DNA from 2 places in the Bradyrhizobium sp. USDA 3650 genome. Region 1 is predicted to be linked to the other one. Evidence: predicted binding sites of a transcription regulator. Region 1 holds the regulator's gene; the other holds the start of a gene.

What was found. Region 1 encodes LexA, which represses DNA repair genes until DNA is damaged. Its sites were predicted from a motif close to TGTTCNNNNTGTGTTCNG; they were not measured.
Region 2: a site for LexA is predicted at 2,073-2,090, ahead of ACVIN2_RS08190 (ImuA family protein). Genes of this name have one in related genera too.

The regions. Positions count from the first base shown of each region.
Region 1 covers NZ_JBSRZG010000001.1:230,994-235,544, reverse strand. The annotation lists gene ACVIN2_RS01120 (molybdopterin molybdotransferase MoeA) at 32-1,243, shown strand; gene lexA (transcriptional repressor LexA) at 1,419-2,120, shown strand; gene ACVIN2_RS01110 (hypothetical protein) at 2,610-3,044, shown strand; gene ACVIN2_RS01105 (GAF domain-containing protein) at 3,266-4,207, shown strand; gene ACVIN2_RS01100 (ComEC/Rec2 family competence protein) at 4,217-4,551, opposite strand, start outside.
Region 2 covers NZ_JBSRZG010000001.1:1,701,279-1,705,829, forward strand. The annotation lists gene ACVIN2_RS08185 (Y-family DNA polymerase) at 1-1,325, opposite strand, end outside; gene ACVIN2_RS08190 (ImuA family protein) at 1,222-2,010, opposite strand; gene ACVIN2_RS08195 (putative DNA modification/repair radical SAM protein) at 2,171-3,406, shown strand; gene ACVIN2_RS08200 (UdgX family uracil-DNA binding protein) at 3,406-4,551, shown strand, end outside.

The DNA of each region.
Region 1 (4,551 bases):
CGCCCGAACGTGCCGAGCAGGAGTTTTCGCCGTGGCCTTGATGCCGGTTTCTGACGCGCTTGCCGCGGTGCTGGCGGGTGCAGAGCCGCTGCCGGAAGAAATGATCTCCCTCGACGAGGCCTACCATCGCGTGCTCGCGCGTGACGTCGCGGCGCGGCGCACGCAGCCGCCGCAGGCGATGTCGGCGATGGACGGCTACGCGGTGCGCGCGGCCGATGCCGCGACGATCGATTCGGAGCTCACCGTCATCGGCGAAGTCGCGGCAGGCCGACCGTTCGCGGGGACGGTCGGCGCCGGCGAAGCCGTGCGGATCTTCACCGGCGGCGTCGTTCCCGGTGGCGCGGACGCCGTCGTGATCCAGGAGGATACGGTCGCCGCCGGCAAGCGCATCACGATCAAGGAAGCCGCGATCGCCGGTCGGCACATCCGCGCCGCAGGCGTCGATTTCCGCGAGGGCGACGTGCTCCTGCGCAAGGGAAGTCGTCTCACCGAGCGCGACCTCGCGCTCGCCGCCGGGATGAACCATCCGCACCTTGCCGTTTTCAGGCGTCCGAGGGTCGCCATTCTCGCCACCGGCGACGAGCTGGTGATGCCGGGCACCACGCCCGGCCACGGCCAGATCGTCTACTCCAACGGCTACGCCCTGCACGCGCTCGCCCGCAGCGAGGGCGCCGAGACCATCGACCTTGGTATTGCCGCCGACACGCTGGAGGCGACCACCGCCGGCATCCGCCGCGCCCGCGAGAGCGGCGCCGACATCCTGATCACGACCGGCGGCGCATCGGTCGGCGACCACGATCTGGTCCAGCAGGCACTGAGGGAGGAAGGCATCGCACTGGCGTTCTGGAAGATCGCGATGCGGCCAGGCAAGCCGATGATGCACGGGCGGCTCGGCGCAATGGGGGTGATCGGCCTGCCGGGCAATCCCGTGTCGTCCTACGTGTGCGCTTTCCTGTTCATGGTGCCGCTGATTCGCGCCCTGTCGGGCCGTTCGGTGATTCACCATCGCCGTGAACGCGCCGTGCTCGGCCGCGAAATCGGCGCCAACGACCAGCGCGAGGACTATCTGCGCGCGCATCTGGAGGAGCGTGACGACGGCACGCGCGTCGTTCTTCCCGTCAATCATCAGGACTCTTCGCTGCTTGCGAATCTCGCTGCAGCACAAGTACTTCTCGTGCGCGCACCGTTCGCGCCGAAGGCCGAAGCCGGCACGGCTTGCGAAGTGTTGCGGCTCCCCGTCTGAGCGTCCGGCAATGCGCGTTCCGCGAACTTTGCTCTGTTCACGGTAAATTAAGCAGTTGCGGAACATGTATCGAACATATAGTGTCCGTTCATGATTTGTTTCGAGTATGTAGCGGCTTATTGCCGAACTCTGCGTCTCGGAATCGGACGACATCAACCGGGGGACTTTGGTCGAGATGTTAACGCGCAAACAATACGAGCTTCTGCGGTTCATCAGTGAACGTCTGAAGGAAAGCGGCGTGCCGCCCTCCTTTGACGAGATGAAGGATGCGCTCGATCTGCGCTCGAAGTCGGGCATCCATCGCCTGATCACGGCGCTCGAGGAGCGTGGCTTCATCCGACGCCTGCCCAACCGCGCCCGTGCGATTGAAGTCATCAAGCTGCCGGAGCTCCAGGCAGCCGCAGGCAGCCGCCGCGGCTTCACGCCGAGCGTCATCGAGGGCAATCTCGGCAAGGTGCGTGCGAGCTCCAGCCTGCCCGCGGACGACGGCGAACGTCCCGTCGCGGTGCCGGTGATGGGCCGCATCGCGGCCGGCACGCCGATCGAGGCGTTGCAGACCCGCAGCCATACTATCAGCGTACCGCCTGACATGCTCGGCTCGGGCGAGCATTACGCGCTCGAAGTGCGCGGTGATTCCATGGTCGAGGCCGGCATCCTTGACGGCGACATGGCGCTGATTCAGCGCAACGAGAGCGCCGATACCGGCGACATCGTGGTGGCGCTGATCGACGACGAGGAAGCGACGCTGAAGCGCTTCCGCCGCCGCGGCGCCTCGATCGCGCTCGAGCCCGCCAACGCGGCTTATGAGGTCCGCATCCTGCCGCCCAACCGGGTGAAGATTCAGGGCAAGCTGATCGGGCTTTACCGGAAGTACTGATACCGGGCGTCCTTGATACCGGGAGTCCTTAGTATCGGGAGTACTTCATACGGGAGGTGCTTGGCGCCTCGCGCGCTTCCTACCGGCATCGCCGGTCAGATTGGAGCGGATCATCGTCCGCTCCGGCTGGATAGTCGTTCTGGTTCTGCACAGACTATCCGGCCCCTCCTTCGGCTGGCTCCTCGCGACGCCCACGAAACAGCACCGCTTCAAACGGCACCGCTTCGCGGCTCGAGTTCGAGGAAACACCATCCGGCGATCAAGTTCGACCGCCGCAGCCAAGCCGGCGATATTCGCGCACGCGCCTCCCGAATGCATCGCAACTCGCTTTGTTCCTATTGAACTCGGGAAAGATAATGTGATCGCGGCTCGCGGAAACCAGCCGCAGATTTGCCCACAACCAAGCAGAGCGTTCATGCTTCAACTCTGATAGAGGCCTGCGCCTCGATTAAGAGACGCGGGTTGCTATCCCAGCATGAGGAGCACCCGATGTGTGACTACAGCCTGCATGCCGTCGCGTCGCGACCCGCCGAAGTCGGCGAGACGATCGTCACGACAAGCTTCCGCGGCACCTCGACGCGCGGCTTCGCCTCGGCAGCCGATCCGTCCGTTGCCGTCTGCCTGCTGCCGGGAACGGAGCTCGCCTTCGCCGACGACGTTCGCTACGACAATCGCTGGATCTGGACGCGCACCATCAATTCCCGCGTGGGCAAGTTCGGCAAGATCGACCCGCACGTTCCCGACCGCCATCATGACGCGATCGAATTCCCCGACGGCAAATATGTGCTGGTGACGCAGCTCGTCGAAGGCCAGCGCGCGACCGTGTTGCAGCTGCCGGTAACTCAGTCGGTCGCCGAGCGAGAGCACAAGGCGCAGATTATCGCCGACCGGCAGCCGACCGTCAGGCACCTGCCGATCGGCTGACACAGCCGCCTCCGGCTACGAGGTCGGAGGTCAGGATTGAATTGCCATCGCCGGCCGTGGCCGGCGAGATGGCGTGGTTTGCGTCCGCGAAAACCAATCGGATGGACCAAGCCCGCACCTCTCCGCCGCACGAAGTTTGAGCCGCCCTGCCTGAATTTTGAACGTCCGCTTCGCAGCCAAATGACCGATGCTGTCAGGGCTTGAGACGGCGGACACGCTCGATGAAAACCTTCCTTCGCGTCGTTGAACTCTGGGTGCCCGATCGGACGCGCACGCGGCTGGAGTTTGGTGGCGGTCTCTATGGCGAAGGGCTGTCCGCGTTCAAGGCCGTCAGCGAAGAGCTGCACTTCGGATATGACGAGGGACTTCCGGGCAAGGCCTGGGCCGCGGGCCGCCCCGTGATCCTCACCAAATTCGCCAACTCCTATTTCAAACGGACCGATCAGGCGCTCGCGGCCGGCCTCACCTGCGGCGTCGCGGTGCCGGTGTTTGCGGGTGAATTCCTGCAAGCCGTCATGGTGCTGTTCTGCGGCGAGGACCAAGCGCATGTCGGGGCGATCGAGCTCTGGCACAACGACCCTGATGCCTCCCACGAGATGGGGCTTGTCGACGGCTATTACGGCACCGCCGACATGTTTGAATTCAACTCCCGCCACACCAGATTTCCTCGCGGCTTTGGCCTGCCTGGCCGCACCTGGAAGGCGGGCCTGCCGCTGATCATAAAGGACCTGCACGACGCCAGGAGTTTTCTGCGCTGGGAGGACGCGGCCAAGGTCGGGATCAATTTCGGCGTCGGCGTGCCCTATCGGACGGGCGCGGACCAGACCTGGGTCCTGACATTCCTCTCCGCGCAGGCCACGCCGATTGCGCGACGCTTCGAGATCTGGATCCCGAACGAGACCCGCTCGGCACTGGTGTTCCGCGCCGGCGATTGCAGCGCGCAGACCAACCTTGCCGCGCTCTATGCGGATAAATCCATTGCCAGAGGCGAAGGCAGCATCGGCGGGGCCTGGGCCACCGGCATGCCCGCGCTCAACGACGATCTGGTGCATGACGGCTCGGTCGCCGGTCACGAAGCCTGCACATCCGGACTGAGCCGAATGGTGGCCCTGCCGGTCATCGGCAATTCCAGGCTCGACGCCGTACTGGCCTGGTACTTGTAACCGATCCGATCAATCGTCCGCCTGCAAGTCGGTCTCCGCCGGCGTTGCGTCCTTGATGCGGGGCGCGATCGCCTTCGGCGCAAGGCTGCCGTCGAAATCTCCCTCGCCTGCGCCGGCTGGCAACCAGGGGCGGCTCGTGCCTCTCGCCCTCACCGCGTGAACCACAAAGCCGTCACCACGTTGCGTCAGCGCCAGCGCACTCTGGCTGGCGAGCCGTTGCCGATCGACCACCATCGCCGCGCAATCGGGTGGCGCGGGGCGTGTCGTCACCACCAGCGCGGCCCGACTGCAATCGTCCGCGAGAGCGTCGACGCGCAGTGCCAGCGCGACCAACCTCCCGTCGG
Region 2 (4,551 bases), 1.5 Mb from region 1:
GGCACATTGATCGGCTCAGGCTTGTCGAACAGCCGCAACGGACGCAGTGGCGGCTCAGTCTCGGTGCGCGCGGGCCATTCGGCCTGCATCGCCACGGCGAGATGATGCTGCGCCGGCGCCGCCAGCACCGCACATTCAGGGATATGGGTATCCTCAGGCAGATGCACGACGACGCGCTTTCCGCCGATGCGTGCGGCGATGCGGTCGATCAGCGCGGCAAGCTCGTCATTGTCGTGGACATGGGCGTCGAGATCGCGCTGCTCCTGCACCACGATTTCGGTGCGGCTTGCCGACAGCCGCACCATGTCGAAGCCGAAGCCGGGATCGAGGGGATCGGCGAGCGCATCGAGGCGCTCGCGGAACAGCCGGTCGATGACTTTGCTTTGCGTCACCGGCCGCCCGGTCTCGACCATGATCGCGCGCACCGCGCCGTCGGTACGGAAGAAGGTAGCCTCTAATCGTCGCGCGCCCTTGCCCTGCTTCTCCATCGACGCGATCAACGTGTCCGCCAGGCGCGACAGCGTCATCGCGATCATGGTGTCGGTAGCGATCGGCTCGGCAAAGCGTTTCTCCACGATGTAATCGGGCAGCGGCTTTCGTGGATTGATCGGTGCATCGCCCTGCCCCAGCGCATGGGCGAGCAACGTGGAGAACCGTGCACCGAACCGCGCCGTGATTTCGCTCGGCGTGCGCGAGGCCACATCGCCGATGGTCTTCAGGCCGGCGCGTCGCAGGCCGGTGCTGATAGCCTCACCCGCGCCAAGCGCGGACACCGGAAACCGGCTGATTGCCGCCGCCTCCCCGCCATCGGCAACGATGGTCCCTGAAGATTGCCGCGTCAGCGTGCGCGCGCAGACCGAGGTGCCGGCGATCGCCGCGCTGACGGCAAAGCCCTGGCGGTCGAGGGCACGGACAAGGGTTTGCAACAGCGCAGCCTCGCCGCCGAACAGATGCGCGCAGCCGGTGATGTCGAGGAACAGCCCGTGCGGCGGATCGAGCGCCACCAGCGGCGTGAAACGATCGCACCAATCGGCGATGTCGCTGATCGTCTTGGCATCGGCCACGGCATCGGCGTCGAACACCTTTAGATCCGGACACATCGCCCGGGCATTGGCCAGAGGCTGGCCGATATACAGACCGAGGCGCTCGGCCGCCTCGTCCAGCGCATGGATCACCAGCGCGTTGCTATCCTTGGCAACGACGATGCTGGGCGCATTATTTTCATGCAGTCCGACGTTGCCGAAGAACCGCTGGATCCGATCGATGGGCAGGCGCGGCAGCCACAGGCTGAGGATACGCCGACGATTCAGAGAACTGGCACTCATCACATTTCCATTCCATGATCCACCGGCCGCACGGGCCATGACGATTGCGCAGGAGCTCGGCATCGAATCGCGGCGCGCCCCAAGCGCTCCACATCGCGCCCGGCGGCGAATGCGCCGCGCGCAGCATCCATCTGGTCTCGGCGGTCGAGGGTAAAGGTTGCGCGGCCATCCGCAGCAACAGGCCGGTGACACCGGAAGATTGCGCAGCCAATGTCAGCTTGCGGCTCGCCACCAGATCGAACTGCCTGGTCTCGCCCCAGAGCTCGAGCACGACGGCGCCCAGCGCGTCGCAGGCGAGTGCATCAGCCGACGTGCGCAGCGCGCTCTCCACGTCGGCGGCGCGCACCATCACCATGCGGCGCGGATCGAGACCGATCTCGGCGAGCCCGCTCATCGACAGCGCACCGGTTTCAATGTCTGAAAAATCCTGCCGCACCCACAGCAGCGGCTTGCGCGCCGTCACCCGCCCCGCAAGTCCGGTGACAAAGCCCGTCGCGGCTGCGCCCTGACGTCCTTCGCAAAACACCTCGTGGATTGCCGCGCGCGCGAGCCCGCCCTTCAGCGCGTTGTCGGCCTCGCTATGGCCAAGCGCGACACGGTCGCGATGATGCACGACCTCCGCCGTCTCGATGCGCTCGATCTGGCCACGCAAGGCTGCAAGCGCGCTTATTCGTGCGCCGCTCATACGCCGCTCCTCAAGGGTGATTGCCGATGGCTCTCAAAAAGAGAACCAGCGGCTAGCTCATTTGTTCATGATATGTTCTAATATAAAGCTAACGACGCCCCGGGAGTCAATCGAATTGGCGGGCCTTGGGATTCATGAGCTGAATCAAAGGGATTCCAATATGGACGTGCAACGCAAGCTGGAAATCCTGGCGGACGCCGCCAAGTACGACGCGTCCTGCGCCTCCAGCGGCACCGAGAGGCGGGATTCCAGCGACGGCAAGGGCATGGGCTCGACCGCGCCCGGCATGGGCATTTGCCATTCCTACGCGCCGGATGGCCGCTGCATCTCGCTGCTCAAAGTGCTGCTGACCAACGCCTGCAATTACGACTGCCTCTATTGCGTCAACCGCGCCTCCTCCAACGTGCCGCGTGCCCGCTTCACCATCGACGAAGTGGTCAAGCTGACGCTCGACTTCTACCGGCGCAATTACATCGAAGGACTGTTTCTCTCCTCCGGCATCATCCGCAACCCCGACTACACCATGGAGCAGGTGGTGAGCGTCGCGCGCAAACTGCGCGAGGAGCATCACTTCCGTGGCTACATCCATCTCAAGACGATCCCGGAGGCCGATGATGCATTGATCTCCGAGGCTGGCAAATATGCCGACCGTCTCTCCATCAACATCGAGATGCCGCAGGAGACGAGCCTGCAGCAATTCGCGCCAGAGAAAGACGTGCGCGCGATCCGCCGCACCATGGGCCGGCTGCGGCTGAAGCTGGACGAGGCCGAGGAAAGCCGCAGCGCGAACACGAAAGCCAAGCCGCAGCGCTTCGCGCCGGCCGGCCAGAGCACGCAGATGATCGTCGGCGCCGACGCGGCCTCCGACCACACCATCCTCCACACCAGCGCCAATCTCTACGGTTCATACAGGCTGAGGCGCGTCTATTATTCCGCGTTCAGCCCGATCCCCGATGCCAGCCGCGCGCTGCCTCTGCGCGCGCCGCCCTTGCTGCGCGAGCACCGACTCTACCAAGCCGACTGGCTGATGCGGTTCTACGGTTTTGATGTCGGCGAGATCGTCGACGACAGTGCGATGCTGCCGCTCGACATCGATCCAAAACTCGCCTGGGCATTACGCCACCGCGACCGCTTCCCGCTCGACGTCAACCGCGCCAGCCGCGAGGAATTGTTGCGCGTGCCGGGCTTCGGCACCAAGGCCGTCGAGCGCATCATCGCGGCGCGCCGCACGACCACGATCCGCGTCGCCGATCTCGCGCGGCTGCATGTGCCCCGCAACAAGGCGCTGCCGTTCATCGTCCTCAGCGATCACCGGCCCCCGCCGCATCGCCTCGACGAGGCACGGCTGATCGAACGGTTCAAGCCGAAAGCAACGCAACTGGGATTTGGCTTCTGATGCAGTACATCACACTCGAGAACGAAACCGATTTCGATGGCTGGCGCAAAGCCGCACGTATCCTCGTGCTTCACCAAATGAAACCGGCCGATGTCACTTGGGCCGTGCAGGGCGGCGAAGCGGAGCTGTTCGCGACGCCCTCGCCGTCTCCGCTGCCGGCGGCTGGCGATAGCACCTTCAATGTGCCTGCAAAATTCGTCGAGCTCGCCAAGGCCGCGATCCTGCATCGCGATCCCGAGCGTTTCGCGATCCTCTATCGCCTGCTGTTTCGGCTGAAGGACAATCACGACCTCATCGAGGTCGCGACCGATCTCGATGTCGCGCAAGTCACGGCCATGGCAAAGGCGGTCTACCGCGACGAGCACAAGATGCACGCCTTCGTGCGCTTCCGCGAGATCGGCAGGGAACGCGAAGCACACTACGTCGCCTGGTTCGAGCCGGAGCATCACATCGTCGAGCTCGCCGCGCCGTTCTTCGCCAAGCGCTTTGCCGACATGCCCTGGTCGATCCTGACGCCAGATTTGTGCGCGCATTGGGATGGCCACGCTCTCTCGTTCACATCAGGCGTCAGCAAGAGCGAGGCGCCGAGCGAAGACCGGCTGGAGGAAACCTGGCGGCGTTACTACGCCAGCATCTTCAATCCGGCCCGCCTGAAGGTGAAGGCGATGCAGGCCGAGATGCCGAAGAAATATTGGAGGAACCTGCCCGAGGCTTCGATCATTAAGCCTCTGATCGAGGACGCCGAGCGCATGACCGGCGCCATGATCGCCAATGCCGCAACCGATCCGCACAAGCCTCAAAGGCGGCCGGAGGCTCCGATGAAACGCAAGCTTGCTGCCGACGATCTCGAAGCGCTCCGCGAGGAGGCCGCTCACTGCCGCGCCTGCCATCTCTACAAGGACGCGACCCAGACCGTGTTCGGCGAGGGCCCGAAGTCCGCCAATATCATGCTGGTCGGCGAACAGCCCGGCGACAAGGAAGACCTCGCGGGCCATCCCTTCGTCGGTCCGGCCGGCCAGATGCTCGACCGGGCGCTGCAAGAGGCCGGCGTCGACCGCAAGAAGGTCTATGTCACCAACGCGGTGAAACACTTCAAATTCGTGCCGCGCGGCAAGATCCGCCTGCATCAGAAGCCGAATACGCCG